One region of the Lentzea sp. NPDC036949 genome, then DNA from elsewhere that is predicted to be linked to it. Evidence: riboswitches for the same ligand, from Rfam matches in the RefSeq annotation. Region 1 holds a riboswitch; each other region holds the start of a gene.
The links. A riboswitch is a leader RNA that binds a small molecule or an ion and turns the genes downstream of it on or off. The one in region 1 is predicted to bind cobalamin.

Region 1 (6,954 bases):
ACCGCCGACAGCCTGAACGCGATGAGGATCGGCCCCGGCACCGCGCCGAAGGCCCTGGTCTACGCGCTCAAGGTCTTCGGCTGCGACGGCTCGACCAACGTCACCTCGCAGGCGCTCGACTGGTCGCTCGACCCCGACGGCGACGGCGACTTCTCCGACCACCTCGACGTGGTCAACCTGTCGCTCGGCTCCGACTACGGCGCCCCGGACGACCCCGACAGCCTCTTCGTGAAGAAGCTGTTCAAGGTCGGCGTCATGCCGGTCTTCTCCGCGGGCAACGGCGGCGACCTCTACGACATCGGCGGCTCGCCGGGCAACACGCCCGAGGCGCTGACGGTGGCGTCGGTGCGCGACTCCTACGTGCTGCGCGACGGCGCCGAGGTGCCCGGTCAGGGCCTCAAGGCCGGTCAGTACAGCCAGAACTTCACCGGCTACCCCGGCTACGACAAGACGCTGCCCGCGGTGAAGCTCACGCAGGCGGGCAACCTCGACGGCTGCCAGCCGATCACCGACGCGGTCGCAGGCAAGTTCGTGTGGCTGGAGTGGGACGACAACGACGCGACGCGCCGCTGCGGTTCCGCCGCCCGCGCGAACAACGTGCAGGCCGCCGGTGGTGCCGGTGTGCTGCTGTCGTCCACGCTCAACAACTTCGCGGCCGGCATCGCGGGCAACACCGCCATCCCGATGTTCCAGTTCACCGGTGACGCCACCGCCCAGGTGCGCCCGGCGCTGAACGCGGGCACGCTGACCGTCCGCCTCGCGGGCGAGCTGCGCACCTCGACGCCGACCTACGACCAGTCCATCTCGGACACCCCGAGCTCGTTCACCAGCCGCGGCACCCGCGGTCAGTCGATCAAGCCGGACGTCGCGGCGCCCGGTGACACGATCTCCTCGACCGCCGTGGGCTCCGGCAACGACCGCTCGGTCATCTCCGGCACCTCGATGGCGTCCCCGCACGTCGCGGGCATCGCGGCCCTGGTGCGTCAGACGCACCCGGACTGGACGCTGGAGGAGGTCAAGGCCTCGATCATGAACACCGCCGGTGCGGACGTGAAGGAGAACGGCAAGACCTTCGCGCCCAACCGGGTCGGCACCGGCCGCGTGGACGCCAAGTCCGCGCTGGACAACCAGGTGCTGGCGTTCGTCGAGGACGACCACGGCTACGTGAGCGCCAACTTCGGCACCGTCGAGGTCTCGAAGCCGGTCTCCAGGAGCAAGACCATCAAGATCGTCAACAAGTCCACGAAGCCGGTGGAGTACAAGGTCGGCTACACCGCGGCCACGACGATCCCCGGCGTGAGCTACGTGCTCTCGCAGGACAAGGTCAAGCTGAGCCCGCGCGGCGTCGCCCGCGTCAAGGTGACGCTGAAGATCGACGACCCGAAGGCGCTGCGCAAGACGATCGACCCGACCGTCGCGACGACGCAGCTCGACACGCCGCGCCAGTTCCTCGCGGACGCCTCCGGTCGCGTGACCCTCACGCCGACCGCCGGTGCCGTGGTGCCGCTGCGCGTGTCCGTCTACGCCGCGCCCAAGCCGGTGGCCGACATCAGCACCTTCCCGTTGCTGCGGTTCCGCGGCGGCGACAAGCAGGCCGTGCTCAACCTGAACGGCCGCGGCGTCGACCAGGGCACCGGCTCGCAGGCGTACCGCTCGCTGGTCAGCGTCCTGGAGCTGCAGGCGTCCTCGCCGAAGCTGCGCGACTGCCGCCGCAACGTCACCGAGAACTGCGCGCTCAACGAGACCGCCAAGGGCGGCGACCTGCGCTACGTCGGCGCGGCCTCCACGGCCCCGCTCGCCAAGGCCCAGGGCAGGCCGGAGGAGGCGCTGCTCGCGTTCGGTGTCGCGACGTGGGGCAACTGGTACAACCTCGGCGTCAACACCGTCCCGTTCATCGACATCGACACCACCGGTGACGGGGTCGCGGACTTCGAGACGTTCGCGACGCGCCTGACCGACACCGACCTGCTGGTCGCGACCACCGTCGACCTCAAGACGGGCCTGGAGGTCGACATCCAGGCGGTCAACAACCAGTGGGGCGACGTCGACACGAACACCGCCGACACCAACGTCGCGGTCCTGCCGGTGCTGCTCACCGCACTCGGCATCGACCCGGCGAAGGACACCTCGCGGATCTCGTACACCGCCGGCACCACGGGCTACTACGTGGCGCCGGGCAACGCGAACGGCCTGATCGACGTCATCGACCGCCCGCTGTCCTTCGACCCGCTCAAGCCGGGTCTGTGGGTGCAGGGCGGCGGTGACGCGGCGCTGTCGTACCTCGCGAAGCCGGGCACCGCGCTCGTGGTGAACCGGGACGCGAAGGCCCTGGAGCTCGACAAGTCCGAGGGCCTGCTGGTGCTCAACCACCACAACGCCACCGGCGACCGCGCCTCTGTCGTCACCGTGCGGGCCAGCGGCCGCTCCTAGCCCCTTCTCCTCCGACGTTTGCTGAAGTCCACGCGGGGACCTTTCGTACTCTCAGAGAGTACGAAAGGTCCCCGCGTGCGTTCCGGGGAAAGCGGGGTTACTGCGTGGAACTGCCGGGCGTCACCCCTTGACGCGACCCTGTTCCTGCGATCGAGTGACACTCGAAAGTGCGGAATGGGCCGTGTGGGTGTCCCGCAGTACGGGAGATAACACCCCGATGGGGTGTCCGGCATGCGGCGAGCGGCCGTGGTGCCGGTAACCTTTCGCGGAGGAAAGTAGTCCCACCAATTGGGGACTGACACCTGGGAGGTGTGTGGATGCGGCTCGCAGTGATCCCAGGAGACGGGATCGGGCCCGAGGTCATCGCTGAGGCCCTGAAGGTCCTCAACGAGGTCGTTCCGGCGGCCGAGATCACTCGCTACGACCTCGGCGCGGCGCGCTGGCACGCCACGGGAGAGTTGTTGCCCGAGTCGGTGCTCGGTGAGCTCCGCCAGCACGACGCGATCCTGCTCGGAGCGGTAGGCGATCCGTCGGTGCCGAGCGGAATCCTGGAGCGCGGCCTGCTGCTGCGCCTCAGGTTCGAGCTCGACCACCACGTGAACCTCCGCCCCGCCCGTCTCTACCCCGGCGTCCGCAGCCCGCTCGCGGACCCGCCGGAGATCGACATGGTGGTGGTCCGCGAGGGCACCGAGGGCCCGTACGCGGGCAACGGTGGCCTGCTGCGCAAGGACACCCCGCACGAGATCGCCACGGAGGTGTCGCTCAACACGTCGTTCGGCGTGGAGCGCGTGGTCAGGGACGCCTTCGCGCGCGCCTCGGCCCGTCCGCGGCGGCACCTGACGCTGGTGCACAAGACGAACGTCCTCACGCACGCCGGCTCGCTGTGGTCGCGCGTGGTCGAGGAGGTCTCGTTGCAGCACCCGGACGTGACGGTGGCGTACCAGCACGTGGACGCGGCCACGATCCACCTGGTCACCGACCCCGCCCGGTACGACGTGATCGTGACGGACAACCTGTTCGGCGACATCCTGACCGACCTCGCCGCCGCCGTCACGGGCGGCATCGGCCTGGCCGCGTCGGGCAACATGGACGTGACGCGGCGCAACCCGTCGATGTTCGAGCCGGTCCACGGTTCGGCACCGGACATCGCGGGCCAGGGCATCGCCGACCCGACGGCCGCCGTGCTGTCGGTCGCGCTGCTGCTCGACCACCTCGGCGAGCACGAGGCGTCGCGCCGGATCGAGGCGTCCGTGGCGTTCGACCTGGCGACCCGCGACCACCAGTCGCCGGGCGCGACGTACGCGATCGGCGACCGCCTGGCCGCCCTCGTGTCCTCGAACGTCCGCACGGGCTGACCGTTGTAGTGCACGCGGGGAGCTTTCGTACTCTTGTAGAGCACGAAAGGTCCCCGCGTGACTTTCACAGCTGGGCGGTGGACTCGCGCCAGGCGCGCTCCTTCTGGATCCACTCGTTGTCCTGCGGGAACTCGTCGATCGTCGGCACGCGGCGGATCTCGGTCTTGAACCCGGGCCCGGCCATCGGCATCCGCTTCGCCCACTCGACCGCCTCCTGCAGCGAGGACACGTTGAGCAGGTAGAAGCCGCCGAACAGCTCCTTGGTCTCGCCGTACGGGCCGTCCGTCACGATCGCCGGTTCGGCGGAGAAGTCGACGACGACGCCCTCGGACGGGTCGGCGAGGCCCTCGGCGGCGAGCAGCACCCCGGCCCGGATCAGCTCGTCGTTGAACGCGCCCACGACCTCCAGCATCTTGTCGAAGTCGAGCTCGCCCATGTTCGCGTAGGCCTCGTCGGTGGCGCGCATGATCAGCATGTACTTCACGGTGGTCTCCCTGCGTTGTGCCCTGCTCGCTGACGTCCACAGGTCGAACGGGCACCCCGCCGGATCGACATCACAGCGGAGAAATTTTCGAACTTCCTGTTTGCGCAGGTAGGGTCACCCGAAGTCGTGCGTGGGGGAAGACCGGTCGAAGTCCGGCGCTGACCCGCAACGGTAGGTCCCCGGCCAGGGGACGAGCCCGAATGCCCGCACACGGCAGACATAGGACTCCAACTCCTGCCGTGGACTGCGGGAAGGGCACATGTGATCGGGAAGATCAGCGCGCTCGTCGGCGTGCTCGTCATCAGCATCGTGGCGGGCGTCGCGCTCGGCCCCGTCTCCGTCCCCTTCGGCGTCACCGCCGACCTGCTGTGGCAGGCGGTCACCGGCGGCACCGTGCCCGCCCACCTCGCCGGGCAGTACCACATCGTCTGGAACATCCGGCTGCCGCGCGTGCTGCTCGCCGCCGTCGTGGGCGCGGGGCTGAGCGCGGTCGGCGTCGCGATCCAGGCGATGGTCCGCAACGCGCTGGCCGACCCGTACGTGCTCGGCATCTCCTCGGGGGCGAGCGTGGGTGCCACGGCGGTCGCGACGATGGGGGTGCTGTCCGGGCTCGGCGTGTACGCGCTGTCGACGGGGGCGTTCCTCACCGGGCTCGGTGCCACCGCGCTCGTCTACCTCACCGCGCGGTCGAGCGGGGCGCTCACGCCGTTGCGGCTCGTGCTGACCGGCACCGCGCTCGCCTACGGGTTCTCGGCCGTGGCGATGCTGCTGGTGTTCCAGGCACCGCACGGGGAGGCGGCGCGGGCGGCGATGTTCTGGCTGCTCGGCAGCCTCGGCGGGGCGGACTGGAGGTCGTTGCCGGTCGCCACGGTCGTGACCGCGCTGGGCATCGCCTACCTGATGGCCAAGGCGCGGCCGTTGAACGCGCTGGCGATGGGCGATGAGACCGCCACCACGCTCGGGGTGAGGGTGAACCGGTTCCGCACGCACCTCTTCGTCGTCACCGCGGCCATGACCGGGGTGCTGGTGGCGGTCAGCGGGGCCGTCGGGTTCGTCGGGCTGATGCTGCCGCACCTCACGCGCATGGTCGTGGGCGCCGACCACCGCAAGGTGCTGGCCCTCGCACCGCTGGCCGGTGCCAGCTTCCTGGTGTGGGTGGACGTCGCCGCGCGGATGCTCGCCGCACCCGAGGAGCTGCCGCTCGGCGTCATCACGGCCGCGCTGGGCGTGCCGTGCTTCATCTTCCTGATGCGCCGCAGGGCGTACGTCTTCGGAGGCCGCTGATGCGCGTCGAGGTGCACGACGTCACCGTGCGGAACATCATCTCCGGCATCACGCTGCACGCCTGCGACGAGGTGGTCGGCATCGTCGGGCCGAACGGCAGCGGCAAGTCGACGACGTTGCGCTGCGTCTACCGGGCGCTGCGACCGGACGCCGGCGCGGTCCTGCTCGACGGCGAGAACGTCCACAGGCGACAGGGCCTCGCCCGCGACCTCTCCGCGCTGACCCAGGAGTCGCAGGTCGAGTTCGACTTCACCGTCACCGAGGTCGTGGAGATGGGCCGGCTGCCGCACGACCGCGACCCCGTGCGCGACGCCGCTGTCGTCGCCGATGCTCTGGCCACAGTGGACGTCGGACACCTCGCCGCCCGCAGCTTCCTCAGCCTTTCCGGCGGGGAGCGCCAGCGGGTGCTGATCGCCCGCGCCATCGCCCAGCAACCCCGCGTGCTCGTGCTCGACGAGCCGACCAACCACCTCGACATCCGCCACCAGCTCGACGTCCTCGCGCTCGCGCGGGGACTCGGCGTCACCGTCCTGACCGTGCTGCACGACCTCAACCTCGCCGCGTCGTACTGCGACCGCCTCTACGTCCTCGACGAGGGCCGGGTGGTCGCCTCCGGCACCCCGGCGGAGGTCCTCGTGCCCGAGCTCGTCGCCAAGGTCTTCCACGTCACCGCACACGTGGTCGCCCACCCCACGACAGGAGCCCCCCAGCTCCTGTTCGACCAGGAGGTCACCCCGTGAGAACCGCACTCGTCACCGCCGCCCTGCTGCTCGTCTCCGGGTGCGGCGCCACGGTCGCGCAGGACACCTCCGCGACCGAACCCGTCACCGTCACCAACTGCGGGCAGCAGGTGACCTACGACGAGGTCCCGTCCAAAGTGGTCACCAACGACACCGGCATCACCGAGCTGATGTTCGCGCTGGGCCTCAAGGACCGCATGGCCGGCTACGTCGTCAACGGCATCGACACCGTCGACGTGCGGACCTCGCCGTGGAAGGCCGACTTCGACAGCGCGAAGCACCTGTCCGACAAGATCTCCAAGGAGGTCGTGCAGGGCGCCAACGCCGACCTCGTGTTCGCCGGCTGGAACTACGGCTTCAGCGAGAGCACCGGCTTCACCCCGGACGCGTTGCGGCAGCTCGGGATCGCCACCTACCAGCTCACCGAGGCGTGCCGCAACGGCGTGGGCAAGCAGCGCGGCATCATGCCCGCCCTCGACGCGCTCTACACGGACCTGCGCAACCTCGGGAAGATCTTCCGGGTCGAGGCCAGGGCCGAGGAGCTGGTCAAGGGCTACCAGCAGCAGATCGAGAACGCCGGCAGGCTGATGGCCGGCAAGCCGCGGCCCAAGGTGTTCCTCTACGACAGCGGCCAGGACCAGCCGTTCACCTCCGGCAGGAA
Region 2 (6,954 bases), on a different contig from region 1:
CCACGAGCCGCGTCACCGCGCAACCGGCGGGCCCTGCGGACCGAACGCGCCGACGACACCAGTTGCGGCGCAACGGTCAGCGCCACCACCGCGGCCACGCTCACCTCGTACAGCGCGGCGGGCAGGGAACGCAGGAGGCGTTTCGGGTTGGCGAGGGCGTTCGCGGCGCCGACACAGCTCAGGATCGTGGCGAGCAGCAACCCCTGGTACAGCGCGAAGACCAGCCCCTCCGCGGTCACCGGTCCGCCGATGCGGATGCCCTGCGCCCAGTCCGGCAACGGGACCTGCGGCAGGGTGAACAACGTCGTCGGGCCCGCGATGCCGCCGAGGAACACGTGCAGCAGCACCCGCAGGCCGATGACCAGCAGACCGAACCTGAGGAACACGCCGTAGGTTCCCGCCCACGGCGTGTTCGCGCGGCACGTCACGACCACGACCCCCGCCACCGCCAGGACCAGGCCCAGCAGCAACGGGTTCGTGGTGCGGCTGGCGGCGGTGGCCAGGCCCAGGGCCCACAGCCACCACGCGCCGGAGTGGAGCCTCACGCCGCGAACCCCCGCCGAGCGCTCACTCTTCCGCGCTGCGCCGGCGACGGGCCACGAGCAGTCCCGCCACGACCAGCGCGCCGATCGCCAGCACGCCGAGCACCGTCCACAACGGACTACCCGGCTCCTGGTCCTGCTGCTGCGCCTTCTCCTCGACCGCGGCCGAGGTCACGGCGGCGGACGTGCTCGAAGACGGCTCCGAAGCCGACGCCGAAGTCGTCGCGGCAGAGGACGAGGGCGGTGCAGTGGTGGACGGCTGCCCGGCAGGCGGGGTCACGGGGACCTGCGGCGGTGCGGGCGGTTGCTGGGCCGGAGGCTGCTGGGCAGGCGGTTGCTGAGCGGGCGGCTGCTGGACCGGTGGCTGTGGGGCGGGTGCGGCCGGCGGGGCGATCCCCGGCTGCTCCCCCGCCCCGAACGCCCACCCCTCGACGCTGCCGCGGGCCGGCACGTAGGTCGCCGCGCCCTGGTTGCTGTAGGACCACGAACCACCGGGTGGCGCGTGCCAGTACGACCAGTACGCGGTGGCGGGCGAGGTGGTGACGCACCTGTCGGTGTCGGTGCCCGGCCTGCCGTTGATGCGGCAGACGAACCCCTGCTGCCGTGACGCGTAGGCGTAGCTGAACCCGGCCGCCGCCAGCGCCGCCACCCCGGAGCCCGGACTGCCCGCCGCGCACCCCTGCTGCACACCACCGCCGAGACCGCGGAAGTCGACGACGACGGTCACGCCGTCACAGCCCGCCGCCTGAGCCGGCACCGGGACCGCCGCGGCGATCACCAGTGCCAGCACGCAGAAGAACCTCGTCACGGGGTGGCGCCGGGGGCGGTGCCGGCACCGAACGCCCAGCCCTCGACGCTGCCGGGCGCCGGGTCGTAGCTGCCCGCACCCGCGGAGCTGTAGGCCCAGGAACCGCCGGGCGAGGCGTGCCAGTACGACCAGTAGGCGCTGGTCGTGGGCGCGGTGCACGGGTTCGGCAGCGCGTTGATCCGGCACACGAAACCGGCCTGGCGCGGCACGAACGAGTACGTGAAGCCCGCGCCGGTCAGCGCGGCGAGACCGGTGGCCGGGTCGCCGGGAGCGCAGCCGGTCTGGACGCCGCCGCCCAGCGCGGTGAAGTCCACCACGACCTTCACGCCCGCGCAGTCCGCGGCGGAGGCGGGTGCGACGACGAACGAGCTCGCGACCAGGGCGAGGACAGCGAGGATGCGGCGCATCACGCACCAACCTTCCGACGACGGGACACGAGGACGAGCACGGCGCCGGCGAGCAGCGCGGAGGAACCGAGCAGGGTCAGCGCGACGGCCTCCTCGGGGCCGGTCGCGGCGAGCCGCTGAGTGGCCGGGGGCGTCGGACCGGCCGGCGCGGGAGCGACCGGGGTGGCCGTCGACGAGGTGGTCACCGGAGCGGTCGTCGTCGGCGGCACGGTCGGCTGTGCGGTGGTCGACGGGGGCGTGGTGGTCGGCGGGGTCGCGCAGTCGACCGCGGGCACACCGGGCGTGGCACCGGCGAACGACACGTCGGCGAGGCCCTTGCGGGCCAGGCCGAGCATCGCCTGGGTGGTCGCGCGCACGGCGCCGTAGACCTCGAAACCCGTGCTGTCGTAGGCGATCGCGCCGCGAGCGGCCTCCGGTCCGGCACAGCCGACCTGCAACGACCGCAGGTACGCCACGGCCCGGTCCGCGACCACCGTCCGGCCGCCCCCGACGAGCGCGCCGACCGCGAGGCCGGTGCTGTTGGCGTTCGAGCCCTGCAACGCCGACGGGAACCCGCCGTCCGCCTTCTGCTGCGCCACCAGCCAGTCCAGCGCCCGCGCGGACGCCGTCGGCTCCCCCGCCGCCTGCAACGCCTGCAGCACGATCGCCGTCGCGTCCACATCGGACTTGCAGACCGGCTGCCCGAACGAGATCGGGAACCCGCCGTCCGCGCACTGCGTGGACACCTGGAACGCGACCGGCTGCGCCACCGGCTGGTCGGCGCGGGTCAGCACGATGATCGCCAGCGCCTGCGTGAACGCGTTGGTCTGGTCGTAGTCGGGGTCGGTGCGGTCGCGGTAGCGGCCGGACTCCTCCCGCAGCGCCGCAAGGCGTTCGAGCAGGTCGGCACCGGCGAACGCGTGCGGGTCGGTGCCCAGCGCCTGCGCGACCAGCGCGAGCTTCACCAGGCCACCGACGTAGGACTCGGCCTCGCCGTCGCCTGCGAAGTACTGGAACTGCTCGGGTTCGGCGAGCCACGCCGCGGCCCGCACCGCCGTCGACCGGCCGACACCGGCGGCCGCGAGCCCGTACACGCCGTCCGCGGTCAGGCCGTGGTCGACGAGGTCCGGCCCCTTCACCAGGTGGTCGCCACCGACGAACTGGCCGGCCAGCCACGTTCCCGCTGACGGCGGCTCGGCCGCCTGAGCGGCCGGTGTCACGACGAGCGCGGCCGCTACCACTGCGGCCAGCGCGGATGTCCGGATCACTGCTCTTCCCCCTGCCCCGCTGTCCTCGACGGGTCGATGGAGCCACCGCGCGCCACGGGCATTCGGACTGTCACCGTTGCGGGTCAGCGCCGGAGTTCCACCGGCTTCCCCCGCGGCGTGCGGATGCTGTTGTCCACCCGATCGTGCGGGAGGGATCACCCCGAGTCAAATGGCTGTGAGCCGGGCCATCAGCGGCCGGGGAGCTGGAAGGAGCTCACGACCGCGGCGAACTCCTCGGTCGGCTGCCCGCCGTTGGCCTGGTTCTTCAGCGCCATGTCCTGGTTGGCCGTCACGTACGGGCGCAGCAGCTCCTCGTAGCGCTGGAACGCGGTCTCGCGGTTCACGCTCAGCTCGCCAGCCAGCACGTACGCACCGACGAGCGCCAAGCTCGTGCCCTGACCGGACAACGGCGAACCGCAGTAGCCGGCGTCGCCGAGCAGCACGACGCCGCCGCGCGACCAGGACGGCATCCGGACCTGCGCCATGGCGTCGAAGTGGAAGTCCGGCGCCTCCCACATGTGCTTGAGCGCGGTCTGCCACTCCCACCCGGCGTCGGCGAACTTCTCCGCCACCAGCCGCCGCTGGGCCTCGACGTCGCGGTGGTCGAAGTCCACCTCGCCGTAGAACCCCATGTAGACCCGGCACTCCGCGTTGGCGCGGGCGCTCATGACCCCGCCGCCGACGACCTCGCCCTGCTGGAACACCTGCCAGTGGTCGAGGCCCAGGAAGTTCGGCGCGGTGAACACGGCGAGGTTCGTGCCCAGGTGGCGGACGAACTGCGCCTCGGGACCGAACACGAGCCGCCGGACGTTCGAGTGCAGCCCGTCCGCGCCCACGACCACGTCGAAGTCCCGCGGGGCGGCCCGCTCGAACGTGACGCGGGTGCCGTCGATCGCGGTGATGGTGTCGTCGAAGAGGTACTCGACGCCCTCCACCGCGTCGAACAGCAGGCGTGCCAGGTCGTCGCGCATGACCTCGACGTCGGGGCTGGCGAGGTCGCCGCCGGTCAGCGTGTGCTCGGTGGAGCGGTGGAGCTCGGTGCCCTCCTCGTCGACCACGCTCATGCCGCGCATGCCCGTGGTCATGGACCGCAACCGGTCCCCCAGGCCCATCCGCTCCACCACGTCGAGCGCAGGACCGCGGACGTCGACGGCCTGGCCGCCGGGGCGCAGGCCGCGGTGGCGTTCGACGACGGTGACGTCGAAGCCGTGGTGGCGCAACCAGTAGGCCAGCGCCGGACCGCCGATGCTGGCGCCGGAGATGAGGACGTTCGTCATGGTGCTCCCCCTGTGGAGTGGCCGATGCGCACACCGTGGCGGGGTGCGCTGACCGGGGGCTGACCAACGGCTGTCAGTGGCTGACCGGGGCTGACCGGGGGCTCAGCCCGGCGTTCGGGAGGTGAGCCGGGCGGCCGCGGTGCCCAGACCGGTGGGACCGCGGTGGAAGACCGGGAGCCGGCCCACCGGCAGCGCGCCGGCCTCGTCGTACCGGCTGGTCTCCTCGTGCCAGTGGATGATCCCGGCGATCCAGTCCTTCAGCTCGTCGGCGTACCGCGTCAGGCCGGCCCGCGCGCCGGCGTCCAGGGCCAGGTCGTCGAACATCTTCGGCAGGTCGGTCTCGACGGACCGCACGAACTGGCCGAGCCGGGCGTCCATCAGCGCGTAGGTCAGCTCGAAGGCACGGCTCTGCGGCACGCCGAGGAAGTTCTCGACGACGCGCACCATGTTGTGCACCTCGCCCTCGTGCTGGATCTCCTTGCGGTACGAGAAGACGTCGTTGAGCATCGTGCAGTAGTCCATGGCCGACCGCTCCATCGTCTGCACGACCCGCGTCTGCCACAGCTGCTCGGGAACGATCGCGGAGTGCGAGAAGCGGGACAGCGACGTCGTCAGCTCGGAGCCGAACGTGCTGCGCCGCATCTCCACGTAGTCCACCGGGTCCGGGATGCGGTTGTGGTGCATGTTGACCACCTCCCACACCCACGCGTCGAGCATGGCGTCGACGGTCTGGCGGAACGTGGCGCGGAAGGCCGGGTTCATCGGCGCCGCGGTCCGCTGCCAGAGCTCGGCCAGCGAGCGCTCCATCGCGTTGGCGGGCACCACGGTCTGCACGAGGTCGACCGGCATGCACGCCTTGAGGCGGGTGGTCTGCGTCTTCACGCCGAGCAGGTCGCGGGTCCGGCCGAACCACAGCGGGTAGGCGTCGTCGGCGTAGGTGCCCCAGGTGAGCCAGCAGCCGGACAGGTACAGCTCCTGCGCCGTCGCGTCCGGGTCGATGCCCGCCGAGCACAGCGGGAAGTCGAACCCGCGGACCTGGGCCTCGTCCCAGACGCCCTCACCGGTCATGCCCTGCTCGACCGCCCACGCGACCACCTGGTCGCGGGCCTGGTCCAGGTGCGGTGCCAGGGAGAGGGTGAACGGCACCTCGAACGCCGGCAGCGCGTACGGCTCGACGACCCTGGGCGTGCTGGAGAACTGCCTGAGCCGCTGCGGCAGGGTCTTGGCGAACGAGCCCAGGACGCCGAGCTGCGGCGGCGGACCGGAGTTCATGTACCGCGAGGACCGCAGGTGCCACTCGTGACCGCCCGCCTGCCAGTCCTGCAGGCCCTTCACGTAACCCAGGACGGCCGCGCGGCCGACGGGGTCGATGCCGTGCTCGTCGAGCAGGATCGGCACCTCGGTGAGCGCGGTGTGCTCGAACTGGTGCAGGCGCGAGGTCAGCAGGTCGTTGACGGCGTCCGCGGCGGCCTGGGTGGACAGGCCGAGGAACTTCTCGAACACCAGCACGCCGTTGGACAGCTCGCCCTCGTCGAGCACCTCGCGCTCGTAGGAGAACAGGTCGTTGCGCAGGTGCACGGCGTCGCTGAAGGTGTCGCGCAGCACGCCGATCGGCCGGGACAGCGCGATGCGCGCGGGCACCTCGAGGCCGACGGCGTGCTCGACGAGGTTCGCCGACCACGGTGCGCCACCGACCTTGCGGCGCATCTCCACGTACTCGATCGGGTTGGCGAGCCGGGCCGCGCTGATGTTGTGCAGCTCCCACATCGACTCGTCGAGCAGGTGCTTCGTGTTGGCGGCGAACCGCTCCCGCCAGTCGAGCGAGTGCCGGCCGACCGTGCGGCGCCACAGGTCGGCGAGGCCCTTCTCCACCGGGTTCGCCGGGTGTGCGGTGATGTGGCCGTCGACCGGCATGAACAGCGGCAACCGGTCGAGGTGGGCCTGCGCGCCCGGGACGTCCCTGGTGCGCTTGTACAGCTCGACGAAGTGGTCGTCGAAGTAGAAGACCCAGACGTACCAGTCGGTGATCAGGTCGAGCGCCTCCCCGTCGCAGTCGGGGTGCGTGTACGCGCAGAGCAGCGCGTAGTCGTGCGCTTCGAGGTCAGCGGCGGTCCAGATCACCGTGCCGTGCTGCGGCGCGTCGACCATGTCCATCTCGCGCGCCCAGGCCCGCGTGTGGACGCGGGCGCGTTCGAGGTTCGGGTTCAGCCGGGCCGGGTGGGGCGTGTAGAACTCCGGCAGCTGGAACGGCTGCATGGGCGTGGGACCTCCGCGCGGTGGACGTGATGCCCCGAACGCAACCAGTCCGGTGCCCGACGGCGCCAGATGGTGCGACCTTGATCCACACTTTGGCGGTGGGACGTCGCCCGATCAGATCAACCGGACGTTCACGGCGCACACTCAGCGCACCACTGCGCGCACGCAGTCCCGTCACCACCGTTCCGCCGGGTGAGCCGGTGTGACCGCGGTGGGGACGAGGTGTGGGCGGTGCCGCGCACCCTCGGTGGCCACACCACCGAGGGGAGCCGGGAATGCGCAGGACGAGGGACGTCGTGGAGCAGTGGGTGGCCGTGGCGGTCGTGGCCGCGGCCGTCACCGCGCTGGTGCTGCTGGGGCTGTGGTTGTAGCCGCGGCGAGGAGCGCGCGGGCGACGGCGACCGCCCTGGGCTGGTT
Region 3 (6,954 bases), on a different contig from region 1:
AGCTGCTTCTTGGCCGGCGACAGCTCCGAGCCCGCGCGGTGCACGAGGACCGCCTCCGACTCGCAGATCGGCTCGCCGAACGCCACCAGGTCGTGCTGACGCAGCGTGCGGCCGGAGCCCACGACGTCGGCGATCAGGTCGGCCACGCCGAGCTGGATGGAGATCTCGACCGCGCCGTCGAGGCGGATCACCGTGGCGTTGATGCCGCGGCGTTTGAGGTCGCGGCCGACCAGCTTCGGGTAGGCGGTGGCGAGCCGCTTGCCCTCCAGGTCCTCGACCGTCCAGTCGGTGCCCCGCGGGCCCGCGTAGCGGAAGGTGGACCCGCCGAAGCCCAGCGCCAGCAGCTCCTCGACGGAGGAACCGTTGTCGTCGGCACCCGAGTCGGCGGCCAGGTCGCGGCCGGTGATGCCCAGGTCGAGGTCACCGGACGCCACGTAGATCGCGATGTCCTTGGGGCGCAAGAAGAAGAACTCGACCTCGTTGTTCGGGTCGAGCACGGTCAGGTCGCGCGGCTCGTGCCGCTGCCGGTAACCGGCCTCGGTCAGCATCGCGGAGGCGCGTTCGGCGAGCGCGCCCTTGTTCGGGACTGCTACGCGCAGCATCGGTCAGCTCTCCGTCAGAGGTACTTGTAGACGTCGTCGAGGGTCAGGCCGCGGCCCAGCATGATCACCTGGAGGCGGTACAGCAGCTGCGAGATCTCTTCCGCGAGCTTCTCGTCGGACTCGTACTCGGCGGCGATCCAGACCTCGCCCGCTTCCTCCAGGACCTTCTTGCCCTGCGCATGGACGCCGGCCTCAAGCGCAGCCACGGTGCCGGAACCCTCCGGCTTGGTGCGGGCTCGTTCGGTCAGTTCGGCGAACAGCGAGTCGAAGGTCTTCACGGGGGCACATCCTCCCACCTCCGGACGGGTGGTCCACACCGCGGTCACCTCTGTTCCAGCCCGTGGACGTGATCTGTCCTGCATGGACACCCAGTAGCGTGAATCTGTGTCGGAGTTCGCCGAAGTCCTCGCAGCGCTGCGCCAGGTGCGCGGCATCAACCCGTTCTTCGCGCTGGACGTGGGCCGTCCGGACGACTCGTGGCTGCCGGGGACGGCACTGCTCGAAGGCCCCGCCCTCAGGGAGACCATCGACGCGATCGCGGCCCGCTACAACGCCGCCGAGCCCCGCGTCGCCGCCAGCCTGTTCTTCCTCAGCTACACCGCGCGGCTGCTCAGCCCGCTCACCGCGACGGACCTGCCGATCGACGTGCGCCCGGAGAACCTGTGGTGGCAGCACCACCGCCGCAACGGCCTGAGCGTCCGCATCGACACCCCGCGGCTCGGCCCGCGCCCGGCGGAGGCGCTCGCACCGGTCGTGGAGGCGGTCCACGCGGTCGTGCCCGTGGCACGCGGTCTGCTGTGGGGCAACGCGATGTCGAACATCGCGGGCGCGCTGAAAATGGTGGTGCGAGCGGGTGCGCTGAGTGCGGAGGAAGCGGAGGAACGCGGCAACCGGCTCATGGCAGCGCCACCGTTCGAAGGTGCCGGGGAATTCGTCACCCTGCCCGGCGAGGTCGCGTTCCTGCGCCGGTCGTGCTGCCTTTACTACCGCGTTGCCGCAGGTGGGAAGTGCGGGGACTGCCCTCTTGTGAAGTGATGAAGACGACAACTCTTATGGCCGGTTGTGCGTGAACCGCCGTTCACCTTACGGTGCACGCGCCGCAGTGACGGGAAGCCGGTGGAAATCCGGCGCGGTCCTCGCCACTGTGACCGGGAAGCGATCCCCGCCGAGCACGTCACTGGTCCCGCGAGGGGCTGGGAAGACGCGGGGGCAGCGTTGATCCGGGAGTCAGGAGACCGGCTGCGGCGCCGTAAGGAGTTTCACCTTCCACGAGGTATGGAGGAGCCCGTCATGACGAGCCCTGCAGCAAGCCTGTCCGCCGTCCGCGTGCCCAAGTGGGCCTTCGCCGTCTCACTGCTCGGCCTGATCGTCACCTACCTGGTCCTGCAGGAGAACGGCCTCGCTCTCGGTGCGAGCTCGGAGCTGCTGCACGAGTTCTTCCACGACGGCCGCCACGCCCTCGGCGTTCCCTGCCACTGATCCGCTGATCACGCAGATGACGACCACGTACAGGTCGATCGCACTGCGCGGACTCGCGGCCGGCGCCATCGCCGGTACCGCCTCCGCGCTCGTGCAGCTCCTGGTCACCGAGATCCCCATCCGCGCCGCACTGGCCGTCGAGGAGGCCCGCGCCCCCGCCGGTGACGGCCACTCCCACTCGCACGGCGAGGAGGGGCTGGTCAGCCGCGGCGTCCAGATCGCGGGCGGCATGCTCGGCGTGGTGATCGTCGGCATCGCCGTCGGCCTGGTGTTCGCCACGGCCTACGCGCTGTCGAAGCGCTGGTTCGCCGACCGCACGCCGTTCACCCGCAGCACCGCGTTCGGAGTCGCCGTGTTCGGTGCGGTGGCGCTGCTGCCGTGGCTGAAGTACCCGGCGAACCCGCCCGCGGTGGGCGACCCGGACACGGTGAACTACCGCACCGCGCTGTACCTGGGCGTGGTGGTGGCCGGTCTGGCGATCGTCTGGGGAGCGAGCTGGCTCGCCTCGGCACTGGCCGCGCAGCCGCACCCGGTCCGCGTGACCGCGGTGCTGCTCGCGGTCGTGGCGGCGGTGGCGGTGGTGCTGGTGGCGTTCCCCGCGCCGCCGGACACGATCCCGGCGGACATGCCGGTGGCCGTGCTGTGGCAGTTCCGCCTCAGCTCGCTCGCCCAGCTGGCCACGCTCCACATCGGTCTCGGCGTGGTGTTCGGCCTGCTGGTCGATCCGGCGACACGCCGGGCGAAGGCACCCGTCGCGGCTCTCTAAAGAGCGCGCAGCACTTCGAGGTCGACGCCGACGAGGGAGTCGCGGAACACCCGCCGCTCCCCCGCCGGCACCTCGACGTCACACGGCACGACCAGCACGGTGCACCCGGCCGCCACCGCAGAGGCGACACCGGTCGGCGAGTCCTCGACCGCCACGCACCCGGCCGCGTCCACGCCGAGCAACCGCGCCGCCTTCAGGTACGGCTCCGGCAGCGGCTTGTTCAGACCGTCCACCTCGTCGCCGCACACCGTCACGTCGAACAGGTCGCGGCCGATGGTGTCGAGCGCGACCTCGGTCAGCGACCGTTCGGTGGAGGTCACCAGCGCCATCGGCACGCCGGACGACCGCACCGCGCGCAGCGCCTCGGCAGCGCCCGGACGCCACGGCAGACCGGTGCGGAAGACCTCCTCGGTGCGGCGGGAGATCCACGCGGCGCCGTCGGCCATGTCGGCGTCGGTCGGTTCGATGCCGACGTCGGCGAACAGCAGGCGCATCGTCGTGGGGACGTTGCTGCCGACCATGCGTTCGCGGGTCTCCAGCGACAGGATCCCGCCGAGCTTCTCGGCGTACTCGTAGAGCGGGATGTCCCACAGCTTCTCGGAGTCCAGCAGCGTGCCGTCCATGTCCCACAGGACAGCTTGCGGGTCAGACATTGAAGTACTTCGCCTCCGGGTGGTGCGCCACGAAGGCGTCGGTGGACTGTTCCGGGTGGAGCTGGAGTTCCTCGGACAGCGTGACGCCGATGCGGGCCGGGTCGAGCAGGTCGACGACGCGCCGGCGGTCTTCCATCTCGGGGCAGGCGCCGTAGCCGAACGAGTACCGCGCGCCGCGGTAGCCGAGCTTGAAGTACTCCTCGACGGCGGCGGGGTCTTCCTGGGCCACTGACCCGCCCGCCGGCCACACGAGCTCCTCGCGCACGCGCTTGTGCCAGTACTCGGCCAGCGCTTCGGTGAGCTGGACCCCCAGTCCGTGGACCTCCAGGTACTCACGATACGCGTTCTTGCCGAACAGCTCGTTGGCGTAGTCGGCGATCGGCTGGCCCATCGTCACGAGGTGGAACGCGATGACGTCGACCTCACCCGACGAGCGGGCGCGCCAGAAGTCGGCCAGGCAGAGGCGCCGATCCCTCTTCTGGCGCGGAAAGCGGAACCGGAAGCGCTCCGGCGCGTCCGGGGAGGGCTCGGTCAGGATGACCAGGTCGTTGCCCTCGGACACGCACGGGAAGTAGCCGTAGACGACCGCGGCGTGAGCAAGAACACCTTCTGTCGCAAGGCGTTCCATCCAGTACCGCAGCCGTGGCCTGCCCTCGGTCTCGACGAGCTCCTCGTAGGTCGGGCCGCCGCCGCGCGTGCCCTTGAGGCCCCACTGGCCCATGAACGTCGCGCGCTCGTCCAGCAGCGCGCTGTAGTCCGCGACGGGAATGCCCTTCACCACGCGGCTGCCCCAGAACGGCGGCACCGGCACCGGGTTGTCGGTGGCCACGTCGGAACGACCGGTTCCCGCTTCTTCCTCTCCTGGCGCGGCTTTGCGGGCCGCGGCGATGCGCAGCGCACGTTCGCGGCGGGCCTTGCGCTCGGCGGCCTTCGCCTGGGCCTCCGGGTCGACCAGAGGGGTCTCTCCGCGTTTCGCCGCCATGATCGCGTCCATCAGGCGCAGGCCCTCGAACGCGTCGCGGGCGTAGCGGACGTCGCCCAGGTACATCTCGGTCAGGTCGTTCTCGACGTAGGCGCGGGTCAGGGCGGCGCCGCCGAGCAGCACCGGCCAGCGGGCCGCGACGCCCCTGGAGTTCATCTCCTCCAGGTTCTCCTTCATGACCACGGTCGACTTGACCAGCAGGCCGGACATGCCGATCGCGTCCGCGCGGTGCTGCTGCGCGGCCTCCAGGATGGCGTTGATCGGCTGCTTGATGCCGATGTTCACGACCTCGTAGCCGTTGTTGGACAGGATGATGTCGACGAGGTTCTTGCCGATGTCGTGCACGTCGCCCTTGACCGTGGCGAGCACGATGCGGCCCTTGCCGCCGTCGTCGGACCGTTCCATGTGCGGTTCGAGGTGCGCGACGGCGGTCTTCATGACCTCGGCGGACTGCAGCACGAACGGCAGCTGCATCTGGCCGGAGCCGAACAGCTCGCCGACGGTCTTCATGCCCGCAAGCAGCGTGTCGTTGATGATCTGCAACGCCGGGCGCTCGTCCAGTGCGAGGTCCAGGTCCGCTTCCAGGCCGTTGCGCTCGCCGTCGACGATCCGGCGCTCCAGCCGTTCGAACAACGGCAGCGCGGCCAGTTCCTCGGCGCGCGACGCGGAGTTCGACTTGGTGGTGACGCCCTCGAACAGCTCCATCAGCTTCTGCAGCGGGTCGTAGCCCTCGCGGCGGCGGTCGTGGACCAGGTCCAGCGCCACCGCGCGCTGCTCGTCGGGGATGCGCGCCATCGGCACGATCTTCGACGCGTGCACGATCGCCGTGTCGAGGCCCGCCTGCACGCACTCGTGCAGGAACACCGAGTTCAGCACCTGGCGCGCGGCCGGGTTGAGTCCGAAGGAGACGTTCGACAGGCCCAGCGTCGTCTGCACGTCCGGGTAGCGGCGCTTGAGCTCGCGGATCGCCTCGATCGTCTCGACCGCGTCGCGGCGGACCTCCTCCTGGCCGGTGGAGATCGGGAACGTCAGGCAGTCGACGATGATGTCGGAGCGGCGCAGGCCCCAGTTCGTCGTCAGGTCCTCGATCAACCGGGTGGCGACGCGGACCTTCCAGTCCCTGGTGCGCGCCTGGCCCTCCTCGTCGATGCACAGCGCCACGACCGCGGCACCGTGCTCGGACACCAGCCGCATGATCTTCTGGAAGCGCGAGTCGGGCCCGTCGCCGTCCTCGTAGTTCACCGAGTTCACCGCGCACCGGCCGCCCAGGCACTCCAGGCCCGCTCGCAGCACGTCCGGCTCGGTGGAGTCGAGCACGACCGGCAACGTCGACGCGGTGGCCAGCCGGGACGCGAGCGCCCGCATGTCCGCCTCGCCGTCGCGGCCGACGTAGTCGACGCACAGGTCGATGAGGTGCGCGCCCTCGCGGGTCTGATCCCGCGCGATCTCGATGCAGTCGTCCCACTTCTGGGCGAGCATCGCCTCCCGGAACGCCTTGGAGCCGTTGGCGTTCGTGCGCTCGCCGATCATCAGCACCGAGGCGTCCTGCTTGAACGGGACGGACTGGTACAGGGAGGACACCCCGGGCTCGGGACGCGGCCGGCGCGCGGGCGGGCCGAGGTCGCGCACGGCGGCGGCGACCTGGCGCAGGTGCTCCGCGGTCGTGCCGCAGCAGCCGCCCACGAGCCGGGTGCCGAACTCGGTGACGAACCCGGCCAGCGCACGGGCCAGCTCCTCCGGGGAGAGCGGGTAGACGGCGCCGTTCGGGCCGAGCTCGGGCAGGCCGGCGTTCGGCATCACCGACAACGGGATGCGGGCGTGCTTGGCCAGCGTGCGCAGGTGCTCGCTCATCTCGGCGGGGCCGGTCGCGCAGTTGAGGCCGATCAGGTCGATGCCGAGCGGTTCCAGCGCGGTCAGCGCGGCACCGATCTCCGAGCCCAGCAGCATCGTGCCGGTCGTCTCGACGGTGACCTGGGCGATGATCGGGACCGTGCGGCCCTCCGCGGTCATCGCGCGCTTGGCGCCGACGACCGACGCCTTCGTCTGCAGCAGGTCCTGCGAGGTCTCGACGATGATCGCGTCCACGCCGCCGGCGAGCAGGCCGCGGCACTGCTCCACGTAGGCGTCGCGCAGCGTGGCGTACGGGGCGTGGCCCAGCGTCGGCAGCTTGGTGCCGGGGCCGACCGAGCCGAGCACGAACCGCGGCCGGTCGGGGGTGCTGAACTCGTCGGCCACCTCGCGGGCCAGTGCCGCGCCGCGTTCGGACAGGTGGTGGATTTGATCGGCGATGTCGTACTCGGCCAGGTTCGCGAGGTTCGCCCCGAACGTGTTGGTCTCGACGGCGTCCACGCCGACCTCGAGATAACCGCGGTGGACGGCCTTCACGACGTCCGGCCGGGTGACGTTCAAGATCTCGTTGCAGCCCTCGAGACCGGAGAAGTCGTCGAGCGAGAGGTCGGCGGCCTGGAGCAT
Region 4 (6,954 bases), on a different contig from region 1:
TTCGGCGGCGCGTCGCCCCACCCCGGGGACTCAGCGCAGCGCCTGCGCGGCTTCGGCCACCACCGCCTCGGCCACGGCGGTGAGTGCGGGCGAGTCGAGCTTCCACTGCTGCCAGTACAGCGGGACGCTGACCGTGCGGCCGGGAGCGAGGTCGACCAGGCCGTCGAGCACCTGCTGCGGCGGCACCATGCCCCAGCCCAGGCCGGTGGCGACGGCGCGCACGTAGACCTCGGACGACGGGACGTGGTGGCGGTGCTCGGACGCGCCGCGGCCCCGCGTCAGGGTGCGGACGAAGCGGTCCTGGAGGTCGTCGTTGCGGTCGAACACCACGACCGGGGCGTCCGGCAGCCACGACTTCAACGGCCCGGCCGCATGCCGGTTCACGAAGGACTCGGCGGCCATCGCGGCGTAGCGGATGTGGCCGAGCTTGCGCACCGAGCAGCCGGCGACGGGGTCGCGCGACGACGTCACCGCCGCCATCACCGCTCCCTGCCGCAGCAACGCCGTCGTGTGGTCCTGGTCCTCGCGGTGCAGGTCGAACGAGATCCGCAGCTCGGGCGGCACGCGGTGCAGCGCGGGCAGGAACCAGGTGGCGAGCGAGTCGGCGTTCACCGCGATCGGCACCCGCACGACCGCGTCCTCGCCGAGCGCCGCCCCGAGGTCCTGGTCGAGCGCCAGCAGTTGCCGACCGTAGCGGACGATCACCTCACCGGACGGCGTGAGCCGCACCGGGCGGGCGCGGACCAGCAGGACCCGGCCCGTGCGCTGTTCGAGCGCCTTGATGCGTTGCGAGACAGCGGAAGGCGTGACGTGCAACGCGGTGGCGGCGGCGTCGAACGTGCCGCTGTCCACCACCGCGAGCAGCGTGCGCACCAGGTCGAGGTCCATCACGAGCGCTAATGGTACGTAAGAATCTTCAGCTGGCCTCATCAAGAACGCGTCAATAGCGTGGACCGCGTGACAGACCTGCTGCTCGGCTTCGGCACCATGATGACCCTGATCGTCGCGATCGGCGCCCAGAACGCTTTCGTGCTGCGCCAAGGACTTCGCCGCGAGGCGGTGGCGAAGGTGGTCGCCGTGTGCGCCGTGTCGGACGCGGTCCTGGTCGCCGTGGGCGTCGCCGGGTTCGGCGCGATCGTCACCCGGTGGCCGCAGGCGGTCACCGTCGCCGCGGTCGTGGGCGGGCTCTTCCTGCTGGGGTACGGGTTCCTGGCCGCGCGGCGCGCACTGCGCCCGCAGGCCCTGCACGCCGACACCGGCGCCCGGCACCGGCCCGTGCTCACCGCGATCGCGCTGACGTGGCTCAACCCGCACGTCTACCTCGACACCGTGCTGCTGCTCGGGTCGATCGCCGCCGGCCGCTGGCTCTTCGGCGTCGGCGCGGTGACGGCGAGCATCACCTGGTTCGCCGCGCTCGGGTTCGGCGCCCGGCTGCTCAGCCCGCTGTTCGCGAAGCCGCGCGCGTGGCGCGTGCTGGACGGCGTGATCGCCGCCGTGATGATCAGCCTCGGGGTCGCGCTGATCGCCGGGACGTGACCAGCGCGGCGACCGCGCAGCCGGCCAGCACGCCGCTCGTCACCGGCGCCGCGGCTCCCGCGAACAGCGACGCGGAGGCGAGCCCCGCACTGAGCAGAGCACCGTAGAAGACCCGCGGCCGAACCTCACCCACGCCGACCACCCTACCCAGGGGACACGCATGTTGGGTGGTGATCAAGGACCCACCACCACATGTAGTATCTGCCGCACTGGTGGTTCACCGGCCCGGACAACGGGCCGGTGAGGCAAGAGGGAACCCGGTGCGAGTCCGGGACTGCCCCGCAGCGGTGAGTGGGAACGAAAGCCGTCAACGAAGCACTGGGTCGCGAGACCTGGGAAGCGACGGCCGGTAGGCGCGAGTTCGACGCCCACGAGTCCGAAGACCTGCCACCGGGGTGCGCGCAAGCCTGCGCGCACGACACGGTGCCCCGAGGGAGGGCGGCTGTGTGCACCGGTGAACGGTGCGCGCATGCGCTTTTCCTCCTGGGCCCAGCTCGCGAGGAGAGAGCGTGCCCGACCGCCTTTCAGTGGTCATCGAGGAAGCCTGTGCCGATCTTCCGAACGCATCGGCCGAGGCGGTGCTGACCGAGACCAAGCGGAACCTGTACCACGGCATCACCGACGCCGAGCTCGCCCTGGCGCCGATCATGGCCGCCCGCGCGATGGTCGAGCAGGACCCGGACTACTCCTGCGTCAGCGCCCGCCTGCTGCTGGACCGGCTGCGCACCGAGGCGTGCGGCGTCCCGCTGTCGCACGCCGAGATGACCGAGCGCTACCCGTCGTACTTCGCCTCGTTCGTGCGGCACGGCGTCGACTGCGGCCAGCTCGACCCCCGGCTGACCTCGTTCGACCTGGCCCGCCTGGGATCGGCGCTGGACCCGTCCCGTGACCTCCGGTTCCAGTTCCTGGGCCTGCAAACCCTGTACGACCGCTACTTCCTGCACCGCGACGGCCGCCGCTACGAGCTGCCGCAGGCGTTCTTCATGCGCGTGGCCATGGGCCTCGCCCTGGAGGAGGACGACCCCGACGCCCGCGCGGTCGAGTTCTACGAGCTGCTGTCGTCGTTCGACTTCATGTGCTCGACACCGACGCTGTTCAACTCCGGGACGACCCGGCCGCAGCTGTCGTCGTGCTTCCTGACCACCGTGGCCGACGACCTCGGCGGCATCTTCCACGGCATCAGCAACAACGCGCTGCTCTCGAAGTTCGCGGGCGGCCTGGGCAACGACTGGACGCCGGTGCGCGGCATCGGCGCGCACATCAGGGGCACCAACGGCACGTCGCAGGGCGTGGTGCCGTTCCTGAAGATCGCGAACGACACGGCCGTGGCCGTGAACCAGTGCTTCGCACCGGACACCGGCGTCCACACCGCCGACGGCGTCAAGGCGATCAGGGACGTCGTGGCCGGCGACCTCGTGCTCGGGGTGAGCGGCACCTACCGCGAGGTCACCGACGTCATGCTCTACGACCAGGTCGACCCGATGGTCGAGGTGGAGGTCGAGCACTCCGCCGCACCCCTCAGGGTCACCGCCGGACACCCGTTGTACGCCGTCAGGGGCGTGCCGCTCGGCCAGGAGAACGCGCGGACGCTCAAGCAGCTCGCCGGCGACGAGGTGCGGCCGGAGTGGGTGGACGCCGGTCGGCTGGAGAAGGGTGACCTCGTCGCCAGGGTGGTTCCGCGGGAGGTCGTGCCCGTCGCCGGTTTCAGCGAGGACGATGCTCGTCTGTACGGCGTCCTGCTCGGTGGCGGGCACCTGTCGGAGGACGGGGTGCGGTGGGGTGTCTCCGGGAAACCCGGGCTGGACGCGCACCTGGACTTCGTCCGCGAGCACCTGTCGGCGCGCGGTGTCCCCTTCCGGGAGAACGGCCGCGACGACACCCGCGTGTGGATCCACTGGGCCTCCGAACCCGAGGTGGGTGCCTCCGCGTTCCCGTTCACGCCTGAGGACCTCTACGACGACGACCGCCGGAAGCGGATCGCCCGCAGGTTCTCCCACCTGCCGCACGCCCAGACCCGGAAGCTCCTGCAAGGCCTGCTGGAGTCGAGCGGCGGTGCCTCCCGCGGCGTCGAGGTCCACTTCACCACGACGTCGCGGTCGCTCGCCGCGGGTGCCCGCTACCAGCTGCTGCGCCTCGGCATCCCCTCTGCCGGCGAGGACCTCGACGTCGGGGTTCCCGCCGTCGAGGGCATCGCCGAACTCGCCGGCTGCCGCCCGACCACCGAGCCAGACTGGGTCGAGCACCGGGGCATGGTGTTCTCGCGCGTCCGCGACGTGCGGGAGACCGAGGTGGTCCCCGAGGTGTTCGACCTCGAGGTCGAGACCGACGAGTCCTACCTGACCACGGCCGGCCTCGCCCACAACGGCGGGAAGCGCAAGGGCGCGGTCTGCGCCTACCTCGAAACCTGGCACATCGACGTCGAGGAGTTCCTCGACCTGCGCAAGAACACCGGCGACGAACGCCGCCGCACCCACGACATGAACACCGCGAACTGGGTGCCGGACGAGTTCCTGCGCCGGGTCCGCGCGGGCGGCACGTGGACGCTGTTCTCCCCCGACGAGGTGCCGGACCTGCACGACGCGTTCGGCGCCGAGTTCGCCGAGAAGTACCGCGCCTACGAGGCCAAGGCCGACGGTGGCGGGATCAAGGTCTTCCGCCGGGTCCAGGCCGTGGACCTGTGGCGGCGCATGCTCACGATGCTGTTCGAGACCGGCCACCCGTGGATCACGTTCAAGGACCCGTGCAACCTGCGGTCACCGCAGCAGCACAGCGGCGTGGTGCACTCGTCGAACCTGTGCACCGAGATCACCCTGAACACCGCGGTCGACGAGGTCGCGGTGTGCAACCTGGGGTCGGTCAACCTCGCCCGGCACGTCACCGAGGACGGCATCGACCACGCCCGGCTCCGCAAGACGGTGCGCACGGCCGTGCGGATGCTCGACAACGTGATCGACGTGAACTACTACACGATCCCGGAAGCCAGGAACTCCAACCTGCGGCACCGGCCGGTCGGTCTCGGGCTGATGGGGTTCCAGGACGCGCTGTTCACGCTCGGCACGCCGATGGCGTCGCAGGAGGCCGTGGAGTTCGCGGACCGCAGCATGGAGGAGATCAGCTACTACGCCATCGAGGCGTCCGCCGACCTGGCCCGGGAACGCGGCGCGTACCGGTCGTTCGACGGGTCGCTGTGGTCGCGGGGCGTCCTGCCGATCGACTCGGTCGAGATCCTCGCGCGGCACCGCGCCGCGGACGAGCTGGAGCAGGACCGCGGGTCCACGATGGACTGGGCCGCACTGCGGGCCAAGGTGCGGCAGGGCATGCGGAACTCGAACGTCATGGCCATCGCGCCGACCGCGACCATCGCGAACATCGCCGGCGTGAACCAGTCGATCGAGCCGCTGTACCGCAACCTCTACGTGAAGTCGAACATGTCCGGCGACTTCACCGTCGTCAACCCCCACCTGGTGCGGGCGCTCAAGCAGCGCGGGCTGTGGGACGAGCAGATGGTCTCCGACCTCAAGCTGCACGACGGCAGCCTCGGTGCGATCGACCGGGTGCCGCCCTACCTGAAGGCCCTGTACGCCACGGCGTTCGAGGTCGACAGCGCCTGGCTGGTCGAGGCGGGCTCGCGCCGGCAGAAGTGGATCGACCAGGCGCAGTCGCTCAACCTCTACCTGGCCGCGCCGAGCGGCCGCAAGCTCGACGAGCTCTACCGGCTGGCGTGGCTGCGCGGGCTCAAGACCACGTACTACCTGCGGACGCAGAGCGCGACGCACGTGGAGAAGTCCACGTTGCAGGGCACCGACGGCAAGCTCAACGCCGTCTCCCCCGTCGCCTGCTCCACCACCGACACCGACTGCGAGGCCTGCCAGTGACCGACCACATCATCGACGCCGGTGCCGCGCGGGTCGGCGTGGACGACAAGGCGATGATCAACTGTCGTGCGGACGTCAACCAGCTGCTGCCGCTGAAGTACCACTGGGCGTGGGAGAAGTACCTGGCCGGCTGCAACAACGCGTGGATGCCGACCGAGGTGTCCATGCAGGCCGACATCGGCCTGTGGAAGTCGAAGGACGGCCTCACCGCGGACGAGCGCCTGATGATCAAGCGCAACCTCGGCTTCTTCGCCACGTCGGAGTCGTTGGTGGCCAACAACATCGTGCTCGCCGTGTACCGGCACCTGACCAACCCCGAGTGCCGGCAGTACCTGCTGCGCCAGGCGTTCGAGGAGGCCGTGCACACCCACACGTTCCAGTACGTCTGCACCTCGCTCGGCCTCGACGAGGGCGAGCTGTTCAACATGTACCGGGAGATCCCGTCCATCACGGACAAGGCCGCGTGGGCGTTGCAGTTCACCCGGCACCTGGAGGACCCGGGATTCCGCACCGGCACACCCGACCGCGACCGGGCGTTCCTCAAGGACCTCGTCGCGTTCTACGTGGTGTTCGAGGGCATGTGGTTCTACACCGGGTTCGCGCAGATCCTGTCCCTGGGGCGGCGCAACAAGATGGTCGGCGTCGCCGAGCAGTACCAGTACATCCTGCGCGACGAGTCGATCCACCTGAACTTCGGCATCGACGCGATCAACCAGATCAAGCTCGAGAACCCGCACCTGTGGGACGACGCGTTCCAGGCGGAGGTGCGCACCATGCTCGCGGAGGGCTGCGAGCTGGAGATCGCCTACGGCCGCGACACCATGCCGAACGGCATCCTGGGGCTGAACTCCGAGCTGTGCGAGCAGTACATGCGGTTCATCACGAACCGCCGCTGCGCACAGCTCGGGCTCGAGCCCGTGTGGGAGCCGGCGGAGAACCCGTTCCCGTGGATGTCGGAGATGATGGACCTCAAGAAGGAGAAGAACTTCTTCGAGACCCGCGTCATCGAGTACCAGAACGGCGGCTCACTGCAGTGGTGACAGCACCACGGCCTTAGGGAGCCCGGCCCGGTCCGCCACCGGCCACGCGAGCGGATCGGGCCCGAGCTCCACGAGCTCGGCGACCTGCAGGCGGGACCACGGCGACACCGGCCGGGTCCCGTCCAGGACGCTCGAGGCGTACACGCTCCACGGCACGCGCTCGGTCGAGTCGACCTCGTCGGGGTTCGGCACCGGCTCGGCGTCGGACAGCACCCGGAACACCGGGCACATCTCGTTCTCGACGACACCGTCCATCTCCGCCCGGTAGCGGAATGCCGGCAGGACCAGCTCGGGCACGCCGACGTCCATGCCGAGCTCGTCGCGCAGCCGCCGCCGCACCGCCTCGGCCATGTCCTCCTCCGGCAGGGGGTGGCCGCAGCACGTGTTGGTCCACAGGCCGGGGAACGTCTTCTTGTGCAGCGCCCGGCGGGTGAGCACGGTGTTGCCGGCCGAGTCGAAGACGTAGCTGGAGAACGCCAGGTGCAGCGGCGTGTCCGCGTGGT

Region 2: it holds a riboswitch for cobalamin, as region 1 does, so the genes downstream of both, ACZ7CD_RS30010 (LPXTG cell wall anchor domain-containing protein) here and ACZ7CD_RS09860 (FecCD family ABC transporter permease) in region 1, are expected to answer to the same signal.
Region 3: it holds a riboswitch for cobalamin, as region 1 does, so the genes downstream of both, ACZ7CD_RS15870 (CbtB domain-containing protein) here and ACZ7CD_RS09860 (FecCD family ABC transporter permease) in region 1, are expected to answer to the same signal.
Region 4: it holds a riboswitch for cobalamin, as region 1 does, so the genes downstream of both, ACZ7CD_RS16685 (ribonucleoside-diphosphate reductase subunit alpha) here and ACZ7CD_RS09860 (FecCD family ABC transporter permease) in region 1, are expected to answer to the same signal.

Annotation. Positions count from the first base shown of each region.
Region 1 is NZ_JBVJRA010000003.1:76,672-83,625, forward strand. It holds gene ACZ7CD_RS09845 (S8 family serine peptidase) at 1-2,430, shown strand, start outside; gene ACZ7CD_RS09850 (3-isopropylmalate dehydrogenase) at 2,748-3,785, shown strand; gene ACZ7CD_RS09855 (YciI family protein) at 3,850-4,269, opposite strand; cobalamin riboswitch at 4,353-4,495, shown strand; gene ACZ7CD_RS09860 (FecCD family ABC transporter permease) at 4,531-5,553, shown strand; gene ACZ7CD_RS09865 (ABC transporter ATP-binding protein) at 5,553-6,293, shown strand; gene ACZ7CD_RS09870 (ABC transporter substrate-binding protein) at 6,290-6,954, shown strand, end outside.
Region 2 is NZ_JBVJRA010000012.1:125,562-132,515, reverse strand. It holds gene ACZ7CD_RS30025 (CbiQ family ECF transporter T component) at 1-545, opposite strand, end outside; gene ACZ7CD_RS30020 (hypothetical protein) at 568-1,332, opposite strand; gene ACZ7CD_RS30015 (hypothetical protein) at 1,347-1,760, opposite strand; gene ACZ7CD_RS30010 (LPXTG cell wall anchor domain-containing protein) at 1,757-3,004, opposite strand; adenosylcobalamin-variant (AdoCbl-variant) riboswitch at 3,053-3,124, opposite strand; gene ACZ7CD_RS30005 (FAD-dependent monooxygenase) at 3,193-4,281, opposite strand; gene ACZ7CD_RS30000 (terpene synthase family protein) at 4,384-6,537, opposite strand; gene ACZ7CD_RS29995 (AfsR/SARP family transcriptional regulator) at 6,874-6,954, opposite strand, start outside.
Region 3 is NZ_JBVJRA010000005.1:76,061-83,014, forward strand. It holds gene hisG (ATP phosphoribosyltransferase) at 1-602, opposite strand, end outside; gene ACZ7CD_RS15860 (phosphoribosyl-ATP diphosphatase) at 617-880, opposite strand; gene ACZ7CD_RS15865 ((2Fe-2S)-binding protein) at 987-1,637, shown strand; cobalamin riboswitch at 1,686-1,860, shown strand; gene ACZ7CD_RS15870 (CbtB domain-containing protein) at 1,893-2,081, shown strand; gene ACZ7CD_RS15875 (CbtA family protein) at 2,098-2,847, shown strand; gene ACZ7CD_RS15880 (HAD family hydrolase) at 2,844-3,500, opposite strand; gene metH (methionine synthase) at 3,493-6,954, opposite strand, start outside.
Region 4 is NZ_JBVJRA010000005.1:243,201-250,154, forward strand. It holds gene ACZ7CD_RS16670 (LysR family transcriptional regulator ArgP) at 31-888, opposite strand; gene ACZ7CD_RS16675 (LysE/ArgO family amino acid transporter) at 988-1,536, shown strand; gene ACZ7CD_RS16680 (hypothetical protein) at 1,502-1,669, opposite strand; cobalamin riboswitch at 1,733-1,942, shown strand; gene ACZ7CD_RS16685 (ribonucleoside-diphosphate reductase subunit alpha) at 2,046-5,411, shown strand; gene ACZ7CD_RS16690 (ribonucleotide-diphosphate reductase subunit beta) at 5,465-6,451, shown strand; gene idi (isopentenyl-diphosphate Delta-isomerase) at 6,437-6,954, opposite strand, start outside.